Regions from separate parts of the Streptomyces sp. NPDC052299 genome, predicted to be linked through region 2. Evidence: riboswitches for the same ligand, from Rfam matches in the RefSeq annotation. Region 2 holds a riboswitch; each other region holds the start of a gene.

What was found. A riboswitch is a leader RNA that binds a small molecule or an ion and turns the genes downstream of it on or off. The one in region 2 is predicted to bind cyclic di-AMP.
Positions count from the first base shown of each region.
Region 1: another riboswitch for cyclic di-AMP. It lies ahead of AB0L33_RS30615 (transglycosylase SLT domain-containing protein); the one in region 2 lies ahead of AB0L33_RS19570 (peptidoglycan DD-metalloendopeptidase family protein).
Region 3: another riboswitch for cyclic di-AMP. It lies ahead of AB0L33_RS00070 (M23 family metallopeptidase); the one in region 2 lies ahead of AB0L33_RS19570 (peptidoglycan DD-metalloendopeptidase family protein).
Region 4: another riboswitch for cyclic di-AMP. It lies ahead of AB0L33_RS23775 (M23 family metallopeptidase); the one in region 2 lies ahead of AB0L33_RS19570 (peptidoglycan DD-metalloendopeptidase family protein).

Region 1 is NZ_JBFAUP010000024.1:7,494-12,788, reverse strand. Features, by position in the region: gene AB0L33_RS30625 ((2,3-dihydroxybenzoyl)adenylate synthase) at 1-1,356, opposite strand, end outside; gene AB0L33_RS30620 (2,3-dihydro-2,3-dihydroxybenzoate dehydrogenase) at 1,409-2,248, opposite strand; cyclic di-AMP (ydaO/yuaA leader) riboswitch at 2,673-2,857, shown strand; gene AB0L33_RS30615 (transglycosylase SLT domain-containing protein) at 2,861-3,727, shown strand; gene AB0L33_RS30610 (antitoxin) at 3,896-4,084, shown strand; gene AB0L33_RS30605 (SpoIIE family protein phosphatase) at 4,201-5,295, shown strand, end outside.
Region 2 is NZ_JBFAUP010000010.1:267,529-272,823, reverse strand. Features, by position in the region: gene AB0L33_RS19585 (DUF6126 family protein) at 1-40, shown strand, start outside; gene AB0L33_RS19580 (tyrosine-protein phosphatase) at 46-858, opposite strand; gene AB0L33_RS19575 (alpha-galactosidase) at 1,055-3,145, shown strand; cyclic di-AMP (ydaO/yuaA leader) riboswitch at 3,408-3,596, shown strand; gene AB0L33_RS19570 (peptidoglycan DD-metalloendopeptidase family protein) at 3,600-4,523, shown strand; gene AB0L33_RS19565 (SGNH/GDSL hydrolase family protein) at 4,707-5,295, shown strand, end outside.
Region 3 is NZ_JBFAUP010000001.1:21,662-26,956, forward strand. Features, by position in the region: gene AB0L33_RS00060 (PrsW family intramembrane metalloprotease) at 1-131, shown strand, start outside; gene AB0L33_RS00065 (aldo/keto reductase) at 135-1,079, opposite strand; gene AB0L33_RS00070 (M23 family metallopeptidase) at 1,261-2,400, opposite strand; cyclic di-AMP (ydaO/yuaA leader) riboswitch at 2,412-2,564, opposite strand; gene AB0L33_RS00075 (PP2C family protein-serine/threonine phosphatase) at 2,774-3,859, opposite strand; tRNA gene AB0L33_RS00080 (tRNA-Met) at 4,104-4,177, opposite strand; gene AB0L33_RS00085 (hypothetical protein) at 4,451-4,756, shown strand; gene AB0L33_RS00090 (SHOCT domain-containing protein) at 4,870-5,277, shown strand.
Region 4 is NZ_JBFAUP010000014.1:129,706-135,000, reverse strand. Features, by position in the region: gene AB0L33_RS23790 (DNA topoisomerase IV subunit A) at 1-331, opposite strand, end outside; gene AB0L33_RS23785 (pitrilysin family protein) at 643-2,007, shown strand; gene AB0L33_RS23780 (pitrilysin family protein) at 2,034-3,416, shown strand; cyclic di-AMP (ydaO/yuaA leader) riboswitch at 3,672-3,839, shown strand; gene AB0L33_RS23775 (M23 family metallopeptidase) at 3,852-4,691, shown strand; gene AB0L33_RS23770 (GntR family transcriptional regulator) at 4,912-5,295, shown strand, end outside.

The DNA.
Region 1 (5,295 bases), on a different contig from region 2:
CTCCGGCGCCACCTTCTCGCCGCCCCGGTTGATCTGGTCCTTCGCCCGTCCCTCCACCACGAGATGGCCGCTCGGGGTGCGGCGCACGATGTCGCCCGTCCGGTAGAACCCGTCCTCGGTGAACGCGGTCCTGTTGTGCTCGGGCGCGCGCCAGTAGCCCCGGATCGTGTACGGGCCCCGGGTGAGCAGATGCCCGAACTGCCCGTCGGGGACCTCCTGTCCGGCGTCGTCCACGATGCGGATCTCGTCGTCCTCGGAGATCGGCCGGCCCTGGGTGGTGACCACGGTCTCGTGGTCGTCGTCGAGCCGGGTGTAGTTGACCAGGCCCTCCGCCATGCCGAAGACCTGCATCAGCCGGCAGCCCAGCGCCGGTTCGAGGCGCCGGGCGGCCGTCTCGCTGTACTTGGCGCCACCGACCAGGATCAGCTCCAGGCTCGACAGGTCCTGTCGCGCCGAGGCGGCCGCGTCCGTCCACACCAGGGCGAGCGGCGGCACCATCCCCGTCATGGTGACGCGTTCCCGCTCGATGACCGGGAACGCGGTGGCCGGGTCGGGGCCCGGGCACAGGACGACGGTACCGCCCGCGTACAGCGTGCCGAGCCAGCCGGGCGAGCTCATCGGGAAGTTGTGCGCGGCGGGCAGGACCACCAGGAAGCGGGTGTCCGCGTCGACGCCGCAGATCTCGTTGGATCCGCGCAGCGAGTAGATGTAGTCGTCGTGCGTACGGGGGATGAGCTTGGGCACCCCCGTGGTGCCGCCGGAGAGCTGGAGGAAGGCCAGGTCGTGCGGCCCGGGCCCGTCCTCCGGTTCCCCGGCCGCGTCGCACGGCACGTCGGACAGGGCGGTGTGCTCGCCCGGGTCGCCGACGACGAACACGTGCCTGAGGGTGGGCGCCTGCTCCCGTACGGCCGTGGCCAGCGCGCGGTGGTCGAATCCGGCGTGCCGGTCCGGGATGACGTAGGCGACGGCTTCGGCGAAGGAGCAGAAGTAGCCGATCTCCGTCTCGCGGTGGGCGGGCAGCGCGTAGACGGGGAGCGCGCCGATCCGGAAGAGGGCGAAGACGACCTCGGCGAACTCGGCGATGTTGGGCAGCTGGACGACGACCCGGTCGCCCTTGGCTATCCCGCGCGCCCGGAAGCCGGCCGCCAGCCGGGCCGCGCGCTCGTCCAGCTCCCGGTAGGTCCAGGCGCGGCGCTCCGGTGCGGGGTCGATCAGCGCGACCCGGTCGCCGTGGGACTCGGCTCGTTCGCGCAGCATGCTCGTGAAGGTCTCGCCGCGCCAGTGCCCGGCCGCGCGGTAGCGGGCTGCGAACTCCGCGGGCCAGGTCGGGGCGTCGTCGTACGGTGAGGCAGTCATCGTTTCAGGTCTCCAGGGGGAGGGCCGTTTTCGGGGGCACCGGGCGGCCGGGTCAGGCGCGCAGGGTGGCGCCACCGTCGACGTACAGGTCGTGCAGGGTGATGTGGCGGGCCCGGTCGGACACGAGGAAGGCGACCGCCTCGGCGATGTCCGACGGTTCGGCGATCCTGCCCAGCGGGATGCCGGTGCGGAAGCTCGCCAGGTCTCCGGCTATGACGCGCCGGGCGGCGGGCCCGTGGTCGTCGCCCGCCTCATCGGCCGGCCACATTCCGCGCTGCATGTCGGTGAGCGTGGAGCCGGGCGAGACGGTGTTGCAGCGGACGCCCCGGGGGGCCAGTTCCAGGCCGAGGCACTTGGTGAACATGACGGATGCGGCCTTGGACGCGGCGTACGCCGCCATGGCCGTGCGGGGGATGCCGGCGGCGTTGGACGCGACGGTGACGATGCTGCCGGCGCCCCGGTCCGCCATCCGGCGCGCGACGGACCGCGAGACGTGGAACACCCCGTCGGTGTTGACGGCGAACGTCGCCCGCCAGTCCTCGTCGGTGAGCTCGATGACGGGTGAACAGCGCAGTATCCCGGCGACGTTGACCGCGATGTCGAGGGGGCCGAACTCCTCCTCCGCCTCGGCGACCAGGGCCTCGACGGCCGCCGCGTCCGTGACGTCCAGCTGCCGGGCCACGACGCTCCCGTCGTGCTCCCGGGCGAGGGCGTCGACGCCCTCCGGGGCGGCGTCGGTCGCCAGGACCCGGCAGCCGCGCGCGACGAGGGCCCGCACGACCGCCTCGCCGATGCCGCGTCCGGCTCCCGTCACGAGGGCCAGCCGGCCGGTGAGCTCCTTTTCGGCGGGGTCGACGGGACGACGGGAAGAGGAGGCGGAATGCGGCGCCATGGTTCAGGGGTCTCCCTATGACGGTGCGAACGGGGACAGCGACACTTAGGTAAGCCTAACCATAGGGTGATCACGGGGGCGAGGGGGTCGGAACCCGTGATCCCGCCCGGTCGCGGGCCGGCTCGTGTCCTATTTGCACCTTTATGAGTAAAAGGTCAATTGAGGGCGATCTGGGCAGGTTTGATGCTGTCAGATGCGCCTAAAACGGACGAACATCTTCATTTCGGTCTCAGTGGGCAGCGTCACGTCGGCCGTTTCTGACGCGCAATCCGATCTCCCGGTTCCCAGTCGTGCCAAGAAATTTGACTTCCTCCGGCGCGGGCGATCATGAGCATTTCCTTTGATGGATCTTGCAAAACAATTGTGATCAGCAATTCCGGGCTTGTTCCGCTCGTCGTTTCTCGCTTACGGTCCCTTCACCAATCCGGATGGAACGCCGAATCCTGCCGCCGTCCGGGAACCCGACCACTCACGTACGGCAGGAGCGGGGGACCCAGGTTTGCCGCCGGTCCGGAATCCGGAGCGGCTAGGGGTGAAGTCGCCATGCGCGACCGGACATCTCCAGTCCGAACCCGACAGCTCACCTCGCAGGCGACGGAGAGGAAATACGCCATGCCCATCCCGGGTAAGCACCGTCGTGCCAAGTCCGCGTCCCTGACCCGCGGTTTCATCGCCGTCAGCGCGGGCGGAGCCGTTCTCGCGCTCCCCCTGATCGCGGCCGGATCGGCCTCCGCCGCCCCCGCCAAGACCGTCGTCGCCGAAAAGGCTTCGGCCCCGACTTCCGTCGCCGGCAAGGAAATTGCCGTGCGCAAGGCCGCGCCCACCACCTATTCCGTGGTGTCCGGCGATTCGCTTTACAAGATCGCTCAGGGGCATTCCCTCAGCGGCGGCTGGGAGCGGCTGTACAAGGACAACCGCGGTGCCGTCGGGAGCAACCCCGACCTCATTCACCCGGGCCTGAAGCTCACCATCGGCGCCAAGTCCGAGGCCGCCGCCCCGAAGGCCGCCGAGAAGAGCACCTTCAAGGCGGAGACCGCCCAGAAGAACGGCGACACCGCCCCCCGGGCCGAGAGCGCCGACCGCGCGGACCGCTCCGAGCGCACCGTCGTCCCGGTCGCCGCCGAGAAGCCCGCCGAGACCCAGGCGGCCGTCACGTACACCGACGACCTCGACGGCTGGATCAAGGAATCCCTGGCGATCATGGCGCAGCAGGGCATCCCCGGCAGCTACGACGGCATCTACCGCAACATCATGCGGGAGTCCTCGGGCAACCCGATGGCGATCAACAACTGGGACATCAACGCCGTCAACGGCACGCCCTCCAAGGGTCTGCTCCAGGTGATCCAGCCCACCTTCGACGCCTACCACGTGCCCGGCACGTCGATGGACATCTACGACCCGGTCGCCAACATCACGGCCGCGTGCAACTACGCCGCCGCCACGTACGGCTCGATGGACAACGTCTTCGGCGCGTACTGACCGGACCGGCCCCGCGCTCGGGGCGGGGCCGTGAGCAGGGGTGGGAAGAAGCGGAAGCGCTTCTTCCCACCCCTTCCGCTTGCGCGGCGCCAGGACCGTCCGTCCCGGAATGCGGGGGCCCGGCGGGGCGGGGATGCTGGAACGGTCAGCGTCTCTAGGAGGTCAGTCATGGGCATGCTCGACAAGATCAAGGACATGATCAAGGGGCATCCGGACCAGGCCCGCCAGGGAGTCGAGAAGGGGGGCGACTACGTCGACAAGAAGACCGGCGGCAAGTACGGCGGCCAGGTCGACTCGGCTCAGCAGAAGATGAACGACCAGCTCGGCGACCGCCGCCCGCCCGACGAGGGCCGGTAGGCGCTCGCACGGACCGCGAGGGAGCGGTGGCCACCACGATCGTGGTGGCCACCGCTCCCGCACGTCCGGGGCCGCTCCGACGTGCCGCACCGGCCGCCCGGGAGCATGCTGGCTGTGTGACCTGGCACGGCGCGGCCGGGCGGGTGCCGTCGGGCCCGAACGACGGCCCGCCCGGAGGAGCGGAGAACGGCCGGGCGCCGGACGACCTGTCCCTGGTGCTCGCCCAGTCCGTCGTGAACGCCACCGAGGCGGTCGGCGGCCGGGCCGGCGGGATCTACCTCCCTTCGCGCACCCCCGGGCTGCTCCGGCTCGCCGTCCTCGCCGGACTCCCCGGCCCCCTGTTCCGCCCCTGGTGGCGGATGCACGTGAACCGGCCGTTCCCGATCGCGGAGGCGTTCCGCACCGGCAGCCCGGTGTATCTCGCCGACGCGGAGGACGCCATGCGGCGCTTCCCGCAGCTGATGGCCGGACTCCCGTTCCCCTTCCGCTCCCTGTACGTGCCGGTGCTGCGCCGCCGCGAACCGGTCGGCGTCCTCGTCGTCCTGTGCGGTGTGACGGACGACGAGCCGGCGCCCGGTGCCGACCGGGAACGGCTCCGGCGCATCGCCCGCGACCTCGCCGCCGAACTGGCCGGCCTCGCGGACGCCGGCACCCGGCCCGAGTGGGAGGGCGAGCCGCTTCCCGTACAGCTGCCCGCCAGGACCTCGCCGCCCGTGCGCATCGGCCGCTTCGACTGGAACCTCGCCACCGGCGCCGTGGACGCGGACGACGAGCTCGCCTCGATCCTCGGCACCGGAGACGGCCGCTTCCCCGGCACCATCGAGGCCCTGGCCGCCCGGCTCGCCCCGGAGGACGTCCACGGCCTCTGGGCGCTGGCCCGGCAGGCGGCGGGGTCCGCCGGTCCCGTCGTACGCCGGATGCGGCTGCGCGGCCCGGACGGGCGCTCCCACCTGCTGGAGGTGTCCGGGCGCCGGCAGGACGAGGAGGGGCCCGGCGGGCACCTGACCGGCTTCCTGGTGGACCTGGGCATCGGCCCGGTCGTCGCCGAGGCCGCCGACCGGCTGCCGCGCGGCATCATCTCGCTGGACCGCTTCGCCCGGATCACCTACGTCAACCCGCTCGCAGAGGAGATGCTCGGCCGGCCCCGTGCCGCCCTGGTCGGCCAGGTGCTCTGGGAGGCGGTGCCCTGGTTCGCGAACCCGGCGTACGAA
Region 2 (5,295 bases):
CCTGTACTTGCTGTTCGCGGTCGGCATGCACAACCAGTAGACCGCTCAGCTCTCGTCGAGGAGCCGTTCGCGCAGCTGCTCACGGGTGGCGGGCGCGAGCTTCAGCCCGTCGGCGAGATAGCGGTCGGTGCCGCCCCAGGTCTCGTCGATGGCGGCGAAGGCCGCGGCGAGGTAGGCGGGCTGGGCGCCGAAGAGCGGGTTCAGCAGCTCCAGCACCTCCGGGGACATCCCGGCGGCCGAGGTGTCGCTGCGCCGGATGCGGTAGCGGCGGTGCGCGTCGTTCGACTTGAGGTAGTCGGCCTCGATGGTCTCCCGCCCGACGCCCACCGCCAGCAGCGTCACCGCGATCGAGAGCCCGGCCCGGTCCTTGCCGGCCGCGCAGTGCATCAGTGCGGGCACGCTGTCCTCGGCCAGGGCGTGCAGCACCCGGCTGTGCTCGGCGGTGCGCTCCAGGATGATCGAGCGGTACGAGGCGACCATGCGGCGGGTTCCCTTGCCGTCGGCCAGGATCGAGCGCAACTCCGTCAGGTTGCCGTCGCGCACCATCCGCCAGAACTCGGCGCCGTCCGCCGGGTCGCTGAGCGGGATGCTCACGTTCCGTACGCCCGGCAGCTCGATGTCCAGGCCGTCCAGCTTGTGGTCGGCCGCGTTGCGGAAGTCGAAGACGGTGTGCAGGCCGAGCCCGCCGAGGAAGGCCGCGTCCTCGGCCGTGGCGTGCGCGAGGTGACCGCTGCGGTAGAGCCTGCCGTGTCGCACCCGGCGGCCGTCGGTGGTGGGGAGACCGCCCAGGTCGCGGAAGTTGCGGACGCCGGTGAGGACGGGTTCCGTCGGCGGGGTCTGCGGCAGCTGCTGCGTCACGGTCACTCCTGGCGGCTCTGCCCGGGCGCGTGTCGCCGGCGGGCCCATGGCCGCGACGATACGACATGTGTTCCCCCGGCCGTCATCGCGGTCGGCGCCGCCGGATTTCCGGGCACGCGCCGTTGCCCTAGGTCCAGGGACGGTCGATGATGTGCGGACCTGTGTGAATCTGTGCACGCATGCGGACGGGGGCGCGATGATCGAGACCGGCGACCGGATCTGGCTGCTGACGGGGGCGAGCGGAAGCTACGCCCTGCGCCTCACGGAGCGGCAGGAACTGCTGCATCTCCACTGGGGGCCGCGCATCACGCTGGCCGCGGCCCGGGCCCTGGCCGAGGCACCCGCGCCGTCGGCCCGGGGCTTCGAATCCCCGCTCGACGGCCGCGAGGAATACCCGGTGGAGGGCGGACCCCGGTTCGTCCGCCCCGCCCTGTCGGTGCGCACCGACGAGGTGCGCGGGACCGCCTGGGTCTTCGCCGGGGACTCCGTGGACGGCGACGAACTGCGGCTCTCCTTCGACGACCCGGTGCACCGCCTCGCGATCACCCTGCACTACCGGATGCGGGACGACTCCGACGTCATCGAGCGCTGGACCACGCTCACCCACACGGGACCGGACGGACCGCCCCTCGAACTGCTGCGCGCCGACGCCGCCGCCTGGGCGCTGCCCGCGCGCGACGCCTGGCGGCTCACCCGCCTGCACGGCCGCTGGGCGGCGGAGACCCAGCTGGAGCGCACCGAGCTGGCGTACGGGGAGCACCTGCTCTCCAGCCGGCGCGGCCACACCGGCCACCAGGGCCTGCCCTGGGTCGCCCTGGACGCGGACGGCACCGCCACCGAGGAGTCCGGAGAGGTCTACGGCTGCGCGCTCGGCTGGTCCGGCTCCTGGCGCATCGCCGTACAGCGGCTGCCCGACGGGCTCGTGCAGATCACCGGCGGCGCCGGCTACGACGACTCCGGGCTCCTGCGGCTCGCGCCGGGGGAGTCGTACACCAGCCCGGTCTTCGCCGGGCTGTGGAGCCGGGACGGCTTCGGCGGGGCCGGCCGCGCCTGGCACGCCTGGCAGCTCGCCCATGTGATCCCGGACGCCTCCGAGCCGCGTCCGGTGCTCTACAACTCCTGGGAGGCCACCGGCTTCGACATCGCGGAGGACCAGCAGCGGGCCCTCGCCGACCGGGCCGCCGCGCTGGGCGTCGAGCTGTTCGTCGTGGACGACGCCTGGTTCGGGCAGCGGGTGAGCGACCGGGCCGGGCTCGGCGACTGGACGCCGAATCCGGAGCGCTTTCCCGACGGCCTCGGGCCGCTCGCCCGCCATGTGCACGGACTCGGCATGCGGTTCGGCATCTGGGTCGAGCCGGAAATGGTCAACGCCGACAGCGACCTCTACCGCGCCCACCCGGACTGGGTCCAGCACTTCCCCGGCCGGGATCGCACCGAATTCCGCAATCAGCTGGTCCTCAACCTCGCCCGCCCCGATGTGCGGGCCCATCTGTGGGAGAGCCTGGACGCCCTGCTGACGGACACGCCCATCGACTACGTGAAGTGGGACTTCAACCGCTGTTTCTCGGACGCCGGCTGGCCGGGCGACGACTACCCGCAGCGACTGTGGACCGAGCACGTGGACGCCCTCTACGCGCTGCTCGACCGGCTGCGCGCCGCCCACCCCGGCGTCGCCTTCGAGTCCTGCTCGGGCGGCGGCGGCCGGATCGACCTCGGCATCCTCTCGCGCACGGACCAGGTCTGGACGTCCGACAACACCGACCCGCTGGACCGCCTCGCCATCCAGCACGGCTTCGGTCATCTCCACCCGGCGCGCGTGATGGCGGCCTGGGTGACCGACAGCCCGAACGTCCAGCTCAACGGGCGCCGCTCCTCGCTGCGCTTCCGTTTCGTCAGCGCGATGGCCGGGGTGCTGGGCATCGGCGGGGACCTCACCGAGTGGAGCGCGGCCGAACTGGACGAGGCGCGCGGGTGGGTGGAGCTGTACAAGGAGATCCGCCCGGTGGTGCAGCTGGGCGAGCTGTACCGGCTGCGCGCCCCGGGCCCCGGGCTCAGCGCCGTGCAGTACGTGCGGGGCGCGGACACCGTCGTGCTGGCCTGGCTCCACGCGCAGCGGTACGGCGAGGAGCCGCCGGCGCTGCGGCTGCGCGGGCTCGACCCGGAGGCGGCGTACACCTGCCTGGACACCGGGGCGGTGCACCACGGTTCGCTGCTGATGCACCACGGGCTGCGGACGGGGCTGCGCGGCGACCTGGACGCGTGCGTGGTGCGGCTGCGCCGTGAATGATGGGCATGACATGTCCGTATTGATGGGTGATGTCCAAAGTGCCCCGGTTGTAAGGGAGATGATCACCCACTCGTGAGCGGGATCATATCCGTGACGGTGTGTGGTGACGCCCCGGTGGGGTAATCCCCGCGCCGCGCGGAAAGCCAAGATCCGTAATCCACGGAGTGTGACCGGAATTCCGCACCGCAATTCCGGTGCGGAATCCGGCGCCGAACCCGTGGCTTGTTTCAGCCGTCCCGGCTCGCTTACGTTCCATGTCCATCCGGATGGAACGCCCAATCCTGCCGCCGTCCGGAATTCGCATCCCTTCACCGTGTGGCAGGAGCGGGGGAACCAGGTAAGCCGCCGACCGGGACGACCGGACGGCTAGGGGTGAAGTCGCGCCAGGCGCGGCCGGGCATCTCCAGCCCGAACCCGACAGCTCACCTCGCAGGCGCCGGAGAGGAAATTCTTCATGCCCAATTCGGGTAAGCACCGCCGTCCCAAGTCCAGCGCCATCGCCCGCGGCGTCGTCGCCGCGAGCGCCGGCGGAGCCGTCATCGCGCTTCCGCTGCTCGGTGCCACCGGTGCCCACGCCGCGGAGCAGTCCGCCCCGGCCGCGAAGTCGGCCGCCGCGCACACCGCCCCGGCCAAGTCCGCGAAGAGCACCGGCACCACCACGTACTCCGTCGTCTCCGGCGACTACCTGTCGAAGATCGCGGCCCAGCACCACCTCAAGGGCGGCTGGCACAAGCTGTACCAGGACAACCGCGAGGTCGTCGGCGAGAACCCGAGCCTGATCTTCCCGGGCATGAAGCTGACCCTCGGCGCCAAGGCGGCCCCCGCCGCGACCACGTCCGAGGCCCCCGCCAAGACGGCGGAGAAGACCGGGACGAAGGCCGCACCCAAGGCCGAGACGAAGGCCGCGCCCAAGGCCGAGACCAAGACCGAGACGCAGACCGAGGCCGAGGCCCCGGCCTCCCAGGACAACGCCTCCGGCTACGTCCACCCGGTCCCGGGCAACCACACCACCGCGTACCGCGCCTCCGGCGCCAACTGGTCCAGCGGCAGCCACACCGGCATCGACTTCCCCGTCTCCACCGGCACCAGCGTGAAGGCCATCACCTCCGGCACCGTCGTCACCGCCGGCTGGGGCGGCGCCTACGGCAACCAGGTCGTCATCAAGCACGCCGACGGCCACTACTCCCAGTACGGCCACATGTCCTCGCTCTCCGTCTCGGCGGGCCAGACCGTGACCGCGGGCCAGCAGGTCGGCCTCTCCGGTTCCACCGGCAACGCCACCGGCCCGCACCTCCACTTCGAGGTCCGCACCGGCCCGGAGTACGGCTCGGACATCGACCCGATCGCCTACCTGGCGTCGCACGGGATCTACGTCTGATCCAGGCAGTACCGGCCCGGTGATCCGGGTCACCGAACGGCGCGGAGGGACGGCGCACGGCGGTGCGTCGTCCCTCTGCTTATTCCCCCTTTACCGAAAACTGACCGGGTGGTTTATCTCACCACCCGTCAACCCCTTATTACGGTCGCGTAGGTCACATTCCGGGGTGCAGGATATGCGGTTGTGGCAGACGATTCGAACAACCTCCAACAGGGCGCCAACGACCGACAGGGCGCCATCGGGTCGTACGCGGCGATTGGCGACAGCTTCACCGAGGGAGTCGGCGACCCCGGCCCGGACGGCACGTTCGTCGGCTGGGCCGACCGGCTCGCGGTACTCCTCGCGGACCGGCTCCCGGAGCCCGGCCCGGCGACCGGGACCCAGGTCTCACCCGTTTCCGCGCACGGGGACTTCCGGTACGCCAATCTCGCCGTACGAGGACGCCTCCTCGACCAGATAGTCGAGGAGCAGGTGCCCCGCGCCAAGGAACTCGCCCCCGATCTGGTGAGCTTCTGCGCCGGCGGCAACGACATCATCCGGCCGGGCACCGACCCGGACGACGTGGCCGAACGCTTCGAGCGGGCGGTCGCCGACCTCACGCGGTCGGTCGGCACCGTCATGGTCACCACCGGCTTCGACACCCGGGGCGTTCCCGTGCTGCGCCATCTGCGCGGCAAGATCGCCACCTACACCGCCCACGTCCGGGCCATCGCCGACCGCTACGACTGCCCGGTCCTCGACCTGTGGTCGCTGCGCTCGGTGCAGGACCGGC
Region 3 (5,295 bases), on a different contig from region 2:
CGCCGTACGCCTACCGCAGCCCGGCCCCGTACGGCAGCCCGAATCCGTACGGCGGCAGCCCGTCCCCGTACGGCGCCGGCCCGAATCCGTACGGCGGCGGGCCATCGCCGTACGGCGGGCCTTCGGTTTGATCCCTACGCCGACGCGGCCGTCAGCGTCGCCAGCTCCTCGTCCGTCAGCTGGAGTCCGGCCACCGCCAGCAGGGCGGGGAGCTGGCCGACCGTGCGGGCGGAGGCGATCGGCGCGGCGACCGTCGGGCGGGACGCGAGCCAGGCCAGGGCCACCGTCGCGATCTCGGCGCCCCGGTCCCGCGCCACCGCGTCGAGCGCGGCGAGCACCCGCTGTCCGCGCTCCGACTCCAGGTGACCGGCCGCGCTCCCGGCGCGGGCGCTGTCCACGGTCGTGCCCGGGCGGTACTTGCCGGTGAGGAAGCCCGAGGCCAGCGCGTAGTACGGGACGGCCGCGAGCCCGGCTTCGGCGGCGGTGTCCTGGAGCTCGCCCTCGTAGGTGTCCCGGGAGACGAGGTTGTAGTGCGGCTGGAGCGCCACGTAGCGGGCCAGGCCCTCACGTTCGGAGAACGCGAGGGAGGCGCGCAGCCGCTCGGCGCTGATGTTGGAGGCGGCGATCTCGCGGACCTTGCCCTCCTTCACCAGCTCGTCGAGGGCGGTGATGATCTCCTCGACCGGGACGGTCTCGTCGTCGAAGTGCGTGTAGTACAGGTCGATGTGGTCCGTGCCCAGCCGGCGCAGCGACTCCTCGGCGGCCGACTTGATCGTGGGCGCCGAAAGGCCCTTGTAGCCGGGGAGCGCACCGACCTTGGTGGCCACCACGACGTCGGACCGGTTGCCGCGCGACGCGAGCCACTTGCCGATGACCGTCTCCGACTCGCCGCCCTCGTTGCCGGGCACCCAGTGCGAGTAGGCGTCCGCGGTGTCGACGAAGTTGCCGCCGGCCGCCGCGTACGCGTCGAGGACGGCGAAGGACTGGTCCTCGTCCGCGGTCCAGCCGAAGACGTTGCCGCCGAGGCAGAGCGGGAAGACCTGGAGGCTCGACGAGCCGAGCTTGCGCAGTGAAGTCATGGGGGGAACAACGGCTTCCGGCCCGCCCGCTATTCCGTGCCGCATACATCCGGCGGGCGGCGGCCACGCAGACCGGCAGCCCTGACGTCGGGGGGTGTGCGTCAGGGCTGCCGGGGTTCGGAAGGCCGCGGACCGGGTACGGCGAAGGCCGCCCCGGGACCGCGGGAAGTCCTGCGGAGGCTCAGACCGTCAGACCGCGGGCGCGCAGCCAGGCCATCGGGTCGATGCCGGTGCCGTCCGGGGTGTGGACCTCCAGGTGGAGGTGCGGGCCGGTCACGTTGCCGGTCGCGCCGACGCGGCCGATGGTGTCGCCGGTGGTGACCTTCTGGCCGACCGTGACGCCGATCGAGGACTGGTGGCAGAACCACAGCTCGGTGCCGTCCTCCAGCTCCAGCACCGTGCGGTAGCCGTAGGCGCCGGACCAGCCGGCCGACTTGATGGTGCCGGTGTGGATGGCCTTGATCGGGGTACCGGTCGGGGCCGCGAAGTCGAGGCCCGTGTGGTAGCCGGAGGACCACATCGAGCCGGCCTCGCCGAACGTCGAGGTGATCGTGTACGAGGAGGTGGGGATGGCGTAGCTGGCGGCGAGCTTGGCCAGGCGCAGGGCCTCGGCCTTCCTCTTCGCCTCCTCCTCCGCCTTCTTCTTCTCGGCGGCGGCCTTGGCCTCGGCCTCGTCCTGCTGCTTCTTCGCCTCGGCGGCCGCCTTCTCGGCAGCGGCCTTCTCCTCGGCGGCCTTCGCCTCGGCGTCGGCGGCGTCCTGCTGCTGCTCGGCCTGCTGGAGGATGCGGGCACGCAGCGCCTCACCGGCGTCTGTGGTGCCCTGCTCGGCCTCGGCGGTGGTGATGCCGGCGGTGGTCAGCGGGGCGGCGGCCGTGGCGGCGACGGGGGTTTCGGCCTTGGTCTCGCCGGAGAACAACGCACCCACGCCGGGAAGGGACTTGGCGTCGGGGAGATTGTCCGCGATGGAATCGGGAAGAGAGATGGAGACCGGCGGTTTGCTCTGCGCGGTGGCCATGCCGCCCGCGCCGACGGCCGCGATGACACCGACGCCGAGGACGGTGGAGCTACGGGCCAGACCACTGCGCTGCTTGGCGACACGGTGCTTGCCGCGGACGGGACGGACGGACTCCTCGGTGGGGTTCCATTCCTCCCAGGTCCGCTCGGAGTCGGCGTCGTCGGCACGGAAGCCGTTGCCCCGATCGATCGCGTAGTCGCTTCCCTGCGCCGGGACGTACGCGGTGCCGGGGCCGGAGGCGTAGTCGGCGCCGCACTCGGGCACGAACCGGGAAGGTGATTCGGGGGCAGGCTTGTTGGACGCCACGCGGGCGCACTCCTTTCCTTCCTTCTCGCCTACCGGGTTAGCTGACGGGTTCGGAGCAGGAAGGTCTCCTACGGGTCCTCCGCCTCTTGTGAAGACGAAGACGCCCGATTCACCCCATGTAGGTGGTTCCCCGGTTCCCTTGCGGGATTCGGCGCACGCGCGCGGCGCCGTCCTGACGACGGCTGGGACAACCGCGCTGCGTTATCGAACGTTAATAGACAGACGGGTCCGATTCCAAGCTGTTCCCACTGATCGTTCACGTACTCGGCCTGGACTTACGGGACACAACCGGGGGGAATCGGGCGAGTTGATCGGCGTTCAGCCACTAAGCGTTTTCTGACGTTGCGTCAAATGTTATGCGGAGCGGCGCCCCTCAGTCACGCAGCGTGCCGTCCCGCTTGACGATCTTCACCGTCCTGCGCAGGTCGGGCTGCCCCTTCGCCGGCCGCGCCACCGCGAGCAGGGCCATGTCGTCGGTCGACTCGCCCCCCGTGTGCAGCCGTACGTCGTCGGTCAGCGCGGACAGGAGCTCCTCCGGGCCCGGGAAGAGCCGCCCGCGCAGCCGCTCCGCCGGGTCGTAGAAGACCCCGTCGGCGTCCCGGGCCTCCGACAGGCCGTCCGTGTAGAACAACAGCGTCCCGCCGGCCGGCAGGTCCCACTCGTCCGTGCGGTCCGGCCCCACTCCCAGGTCCATGCCCAGCGGCAGCGCGGGCTCCGAGGGCGTCAGCGCCTCCACCGCCCCGTCCCCATACAGCAGCAACGGGTCCGGGTGGCCGCGGTTCACCAGCCGTACGCGCTCCGCGCCCGGCGTGACCTCCGCGAACACGGCGGTCACGAACCCCTCGAACGCGTCCAGGTTGCTCCGCCGCGCCGACTCACGCGCCAGCGCGTGCTCCAGCCGCCGCGCCACGCCCTCCAGCGACTCCTCCTGCTCCGCCGCCTCCCGGAACGCCCCGATCACCACCGCCACCGCGCCGACCGCCTCCAGCCCCTTCCCGCGCACGTCCCCCAGCACGAGCCGTACGCCGTACGGAGTGTCGGCGGCCGCGAAGAGGTCGCCCCCGACGAACTCGTCCGCCTGCGCCGCCTCGTACCGCGCGGCCACCTGGAGCCCGGCGATCCGGTCGGGCGGTTCGGGGACCACGGCGCGCATGGCCGTCTCGGCGATGATCCGGGCGGACGCCAGCTGCTCGTTCCCGCGCCGTACGACCTGGTTGATCACCGCGGCCTGACAGCCGACCGTGAGCACGGTGAGCATCTCGATCAGCGGGACCGTGCCCGGCAGGTCCCCGGTGTAGAGCCGCATCGCGGCGATCGCGACGACCCCGGCGAGCCCGATCCGGAGGGTGGCGCCGAGGCCGAAGAACGGCGCGGCGATCAGCGGCGCGGCCGCGAACATCGGAACGGCCGTGAACGCGGGCGGGGTGAAGTAGTCGAAGAGCGCTCCCCCGACGATCATCGCGGCGGGCAGCACCCGGACGAAGCGACGGCTCCCCGTGCCGCCGCGCCCTCGCCACCGTCGCGCCCACTTCCCCACCTGCGGTCTCCTGCCCGGTGCGGCCGCGGCCGGTACCGCGCACCTCCCCCAGCCTCGCGCCCGCCCGGCCACCCGGCGAATCCTCGGCCTCCGATGGGGCGAAACGCGGGCGCCGACAACGCATCAGGCCCGGCACGCTGCTTGCGTGCCGGGCCTGATCCTTCAGTAGCGGGGACAGGATTTGAACCTGCGACCTCTGGGTTATGAGCCCAGCGAGCTACCGAGCTGCTCCACCCCGCGTCGGTGAACCCAACTCTACGGCATGCCCGGCGCTCTCATGACCACCCGCCCCGCGCGCACCGCCCGCCCGGACCGCGGCCGCCCTTGATCAAAACGTCAAAGTGCCGAATTCGAGAAGGTGTTGCGAAGAACATGTGTTCTGTCGCAAGGTATCTGCTGCACCCCCCGGCTCGGTGGGCTGCCCGTGTGAGCAGGCCCCCGACCGCGCATGCCGGCGCGCGCGGAGAGCCGCTCCCGGTCTCTGATCGCAGCCTGTCTGGAGGGCTTTCGACCATGGCCGCACCGCTCGCCTCCGATCACACCCCCGCCCCCTCGGCCGCCTCGACGTCACCCGTACGCGCCGCCGCCACGGGCGGACTCATCGGCGGCGTGATGGGCGCGGTGATGAGCGCGGTGGTGAACTACCTGGCGATCGGGCTTCCCGGCAGCGCGGCGGCCAACGCGGCCAACCACGCGATATCGGGCCTGATCAGCGGGTTCCTCGCCGGTTTCATCGGCATCATGGCCCACAGCAGGAAGACGGCCGCCGCCGTCACCGCCGACAGCGCTCCGGCCGCCGCCTCCGAGCCGGAGAAGTAGTCCCCGCACCTCACAGCGCACCCTCCTGGCCGCCGCTCCAACGGGCGCACGGACCCATATGGCGATATGACTGATTTCAGACTCAGCCATTTCGACGGCTCCGGGAGTGGACGATGGACGACTATCCCCTGCTCAACCTGTTCTGGACGATGCTCTGGTTCTTCCTCTGGATCATGTGGCTCTTCCTCCTCTTCCGGGTCATCATGGACATCTTCCGCAGCGATGACCTGGGCGGCTGGGCCAAGGCCGGCTGGCTGATCCTGGCGCTGGTGCTGCCCTACCTGGGCGTGCTGATCTACGTGATCGCCCGCGGCAAGTCCATGGGCAAGCGCGACGTCCAGGAGGCGAAGGAGCGCGACGCGGCCTTCAAGGCGTACATCAGGGACGCGGCGGGTACGGAGGGCGGCGGCCACAGGAGCGGCGGTCACGTCGACGACCTGTCGAAGCTCGCCGACCTCAAGGACAAGGGCGCGATCACCGAGGACGAGTACCAGCGGGCGAAGTCGAAGCTCCTGGTCTGACACGCCCCGGCACACGAC
Region 4 (5,295 bases), on a different contig from region 2:
GGAGGCGCATGGAGAACGGCTGGGCCATGCGCACCAGCGCGTCGTAGATCGACGCGTCGCCGTGCGGGTGCAGCTTGCCCATGACCTCGCCGACGACCCGGGCGCACTTCACGAAGCCGCGGTCCGGGCGCAGGCCCATCTCGTTCATCTGGTACACGATGCGGCGATGCACCGGCTTCATGCCGTCACGGGCGTCCGGGAGGGCGCGTGAGTAGATCACCGAGTACGCGTACTCGAGGAAGGAGCCCTGCATTTCGTCGACGACGTCGATGTCGAGGATCTTCTCCTCGAAGTCGACCGGCGGCGGGGTCTTCGTGCTGCGGCGGGCCATCGCTGCTGCGACTCCTTCACGGATTTCGAGCGGGCAACCTCAGGTTCCCTCAGGTTCTGACGCGGTCCATTGTGGACCGCCGCACTGACAACCCCGACCTCGACCCGTCCCAAAGGGCCCGCGCCGGCCGTCCCGAGGCGGCGGAGGACCACCTTCCGGGGAATTTCGCTCGCAGCTTCGCCGCACGGGAACTTCGGCAGGTGCCGGTTCGCTTGCATACAGTGGCGGGTGTCTTGAAGCAACCTTTCGAAGCAGCCTCCCGCAGCGGCTTCTTCATATGGACATCCAGTAGCGCGATCGAAGGGACGTACATGCCCATGGGTCACACGGCCACAGCCCAGGCCGGTTCCGGCGGCTTGACAGCGACCGAGCACCGTCTGGCCAACGGCCTGCGCGTGGTGCTCTCCGAGGACCATCTGACCCCGGTCGCGGCGGTGTGCCTCTGGTACGACGTCGGCTCACGCCACGAAGTCAAGGGCCGTACGGGCCTGGCCCACCTCTTCGAGCACCTGATGTTCCAGGGCTCGGGCCAGGTCAAGGGGAACGGACACTTCGAGCTGGTGCAGGGCGCCGGCGGCTCGCTGAACGGCACCACCAGTTTCGAGCGGACCAACTACTTCGAGACCATGCCCACGCACCAGCTGGAGCTGGCCCTGTGGCTCGAGGCCGACCGGATGGGCTCGCTGCTCTCCGCGCTCGACGAGGAGTCCATGGAGAACCAGCGCGACGTCGTCAAGAACGAGCGCCGCCAGCGCTACGACAACGTCCCGTACGGCACCGCGTTCGAGCGGCTGACCGCCCTGGCCTACCCCGAGGGCCATCCGTACCACCACACCCCGATCGGCTCCATGGCCGACCTCGACGCGGCGACCCTGGAGGACGCCCGCGCCTTCTTCCGTACGTACTACGCGCCGAACAACGCGGTGCTGTCGGTCGTCGGCGACATCGATCCCGAGCAGACCCTCGCCTGGATCGAGAAGTACTTCGGCTCCATCCCCTCCCACGACGGCAAGCAGCCGCCGCGCGACGGCTCGCTGCCCACGATCATGGGCGGCCAGCTGCGTGAGGAGGTACGCGAGGAGGTGCCGGCGCGCGCCCTGATGGCCGCGTACCGGCTGCCCCACGACGGCACCCGCGAGTGCGACGCCGCGGACCTCGCCCTGACCGTGCTCGGCGGCGGCGAGTCGTCCCGGCTGCACAACCGCCTGGTCCGGCGCGACCGTACGGCCGTGGCCGCCGGGTTCGGCCTGCTCCGGCTCGCCGGCGCGCCCTCCCTGGGCTGGCTGGACGTCAAGACGTCCGGCGGCGTGGAGGTGGCGGAGATCGAGGCCGCCGTCGACGAGGAGCTTGCCCGGTTCGCCGAGGAAGGCCCCACGGCCGAGGAGATGGAGCGCGCCCAAGCCCAGTTGGAGCGCGAATGGCTGGACCGCCTCGGTACGGTCGCGGGCCGCGCCGACGAACTGTGCCGGTACGCCGTGCTGTTCGGCGACCCCCAGCTGGCGCTGTCCGCCGTGCACCGGGTCCTCGACGTCACGGCCGAGGAGGTCAAGGCGGCCGCCCAGGCGCAGCTGCGGCCCGACAACCGGGCGGTTCTCGTCTACGAACCGGTCGAGCCCGCCGAGGCCGCCGAAGAGGCCGACACCGACACCGACGCGCACGAAGGGGCGGACCAGTGACCGACGCTGCCGCGACTGAAGTTCCGATGCAGTTCCACCCCCAGCCCGCTCCCGGCGTGGCCCGGCCGTGGGCCTTCCCCGCGCCCGAGCGGGGCTCCCTGCCCAACGGCCTCACCGTCCTGCGCTGCCACCGCCCCGGCCAGCAGGTCGTCGCCGTCGAGATCTTCCTCGCCGCCCCCCTGGACGCCGAGCCCGAGGGTCTGGACGGCGTGGCCACGATCATGTCGCGCGCCCTGTCCGAGGGCACCGACAAGCAGAGCGCCGAGGAGTTCGCCGCCGAGCTGGAGCGGTGCGGTGCCACCCTCGACGCCCACGCCGACCACCCCGGCGTCCGGGTCTCGCTGGAGGTCCCGGCCTCGCGTCTGGCCAAGGCGCTCGGCCTGGTCGCCGAGGCGCTGCGGGCGCCGGCCTTCGCCGAAAGCGAGATCGAGCGCCTGGTGCGGAACCGGCTGGACGAGATTCCGCACGAGCAGGCCAACCCGGCCCGCCGTGCGGCCAAGCAGCTCTCCAAGGAGCTGTTCCCGGCCACGGCCCGCATGTCCCGCCCGCGCCTGGGCACCGAGGAGACCATCGGGCGGATCGACGCCGCGGCCGTGCGCGCCTTCTACGACGCGCACATCCGGCCGTCCACGGCGACCGCCGTGGTCGTCGGCGACCTCACCGGCATCGACCTGGACGCGCTGCTCGCCGACACCCTCGGCGACTGGTCCGGGAACGCCGCCGAGCCCCGTCCCGTGCCGCCGATCACGGCCGACGACACCGGCCGGGTGATCATTGTGGACCGCCCCGGCGCGGTGCAGACGCAGCTGCTGATCGGCCGCATCGGCGCCGACCGCCACGACAGCGTGTGGCCCGCCCAGGTCCTCGGCACCTACTGCCTCGGCGGCACGCTGACCTCCCGGCTCGACCGGGTGCTGCGCGAGGAGAAGGGCTACACCTACGGCGTACGGGCCTTCGCCCAGGTGCTCCGCTCCGGTGCCGCCGACTCCGTCTCGGGTGCGACGGGCGCCGCGATGCTCGCCATCAGCGGTTCCGTGGACACCGAGTCCACCGGGCCGGCGCTGGACGACCTGTGGAAGGTCCTGCGGACGCTGGCCGCCGAGGGCCTGACCGACGCCGAGCGCGAGACGGCCGTGCAGAACCTCGTGGGCGTCGCACCGCTGAAGTTCGAGACGGCGGCCTCCGTGGCGAGCACGCTCGCCGACCAGGTGGAACAGCACCTCCCGGACGACTACCAGGCGACGCTGTACGCCCGCCTCGCCGAGACCGGCACCGTGGAGGCGACCGCGGCCGTGGTCAGCGCCTTCCCGGTGGACCGGCTGGTCACGGTCCTGGTCGGGGACGCCTCGCGCATCGAGGAGCCGGTCAGGGCGCTCGGCATCGGTGAGGTGTCGGTCGTCACCGGCTGATCCGCCGCTCAACCCGCCCCACGGGTAAGGGGGAGGGTCCCGCGCCGCGGTCGCGCCGGACCCTCCTCACCACCTGGTCCCCTTCTCCCCTTCTCCCCTTCTCCCCTTCTCCTCTTCTGTCCCTTTTGTCCGCTAAGTGGTCGGCTCGCCCTGTGGGATGCGCTACAAAACCCCATGTCCGTTTGGTGGCGTGAAGTCCGTCCGCTTAGCGTCGGGTCCGCTGTCCGCCACTCGTACGCGCATCCGTGACGTACCGGGCAGCCATCGCCGAGTCCCCGTCAGGCGCGAGCCTGGGGAGCCGGGGACCCACGCAGTCCCTGGGGTGAATCGGATGCCCGCACTCCGTCCGGAGTGAGGCGTCCGTAGGAGACCTTCCTGCTCCGAACCCGTCAGCTAACCCGGTAGGCGAGAAGGAAGGAAAGGACCCGCCACCCCATGGCGTTCACCCGTGCCACCGGGAAGCACCGTGCCCCGAGCCGCCTGACCCGCGCCGGCGCCAAGGCCGTCGGCGTCGCGACGCTCGCCGCAGGCGGTGTCATCGGCTCCCTGGCCTCCCCGGCCCTCGCCGCCGACTCCGGGACGGCCCCCGCCGCCACCGAGACCGGCCTCTCCCAGCTCCTCGCCATCGAGAACACCCTCGCCGACCGGATCGACGCCCAGGCCGCCGCGCAGCAGCACCAGGCCGAGGCCGCCGAGAAGAAGGCTGAGGCCAAGGCGAAGGCGGTGGCCAAGAAGAAGGCCGAGGCCGCGAAGAAGAGGGCCGCCGAGAAGGCCGCCAAGGCCAAGGAAGCGGCCAAGGCGAAGGCCAGGGCCGCCCGCGAGGCTTCCGCCCGTGCCGGCCGCTCCACCACCCGCACCGCGCTGGGCTCCTCCTACCAGCTGCCCGTCGCCGGCTCGTACGTGACCACGGGCTACAAGTCCAGCGGCTCGCTCTGGTCGTCCGGCAGTCACTCCGGCATCGACTTCCACGCCGCGTCCGGCAGCTCCGTCGTCGCTGTCGGCGCCGGCACGGTCGTGGAGGCCGGCTGGGGCGGAGCGTACGGCAACAACATCGTGCTCCGGATGACGGACGGCACGTACACCCAGTACGGCCACCTCTCCTCGATCGGCGTATCCGTCGGCCAGAGCGTCGCGGCCGGCCAGCAGATCGGACTCTCCGGCTCGACCGGCAACTCCACCGGACCGCACCTCCACTTCGAGGCCCGCACCACGCCCTCCTACGGCTCGGACATGGACCCGGTCGCGTATCTGCGCGCCCACGGCGTCAGCGTCTGACCGTTCGCAGCCCCCCACCGAAGACCCCGGCACCCCGCCGGGGTCTTCGCCGTTCCCGCACCCGTGCACGTGCCTCTCGTGCGCCTTCCGCCGCTCGGTCGTGACCAAAAGATATTCATGAATTAACGCTCGGCATCGGAAATGCGAGCGCATTGCAATAGAGTCACGCCAGAGGTGTCGATCGGCCGCTGTTCGCGGGGATTGAGGCGGAGGTTCGGACATGCGTGTTCCGGCGCATTCGGTATGCACGGCAATCCGTGACGACATCGTCTCCGGTGTCTTCGAACGCGGCAGCCGGCTCACCGAGGAGGTACTCGCACGGCGCTACGGGGTCTCCCGCGTCCCGGTACGGGAAGCGCTGCGCACCCTGGAGTCGGAGGGCTTCGTCGTCACCCGGAGACACGCCGGAGCCTGCGTCGCCGAGCCCTCGGAGCAGGAGGCCGCCGACCTCCTGGAGGTCCGCATGCTGCTGGAGCCGCTGAGCGCGGCCCGCGCGGCCCAGCGCCGGACGGAGGCCCACCTCAAGGTGTTGCGCGGCCTGGTCAGGCTCGGGCAGGAGCGGGCCCGCCGGGGCGAGGGCGAGGACCTGCGCTCCTTGGCCGGC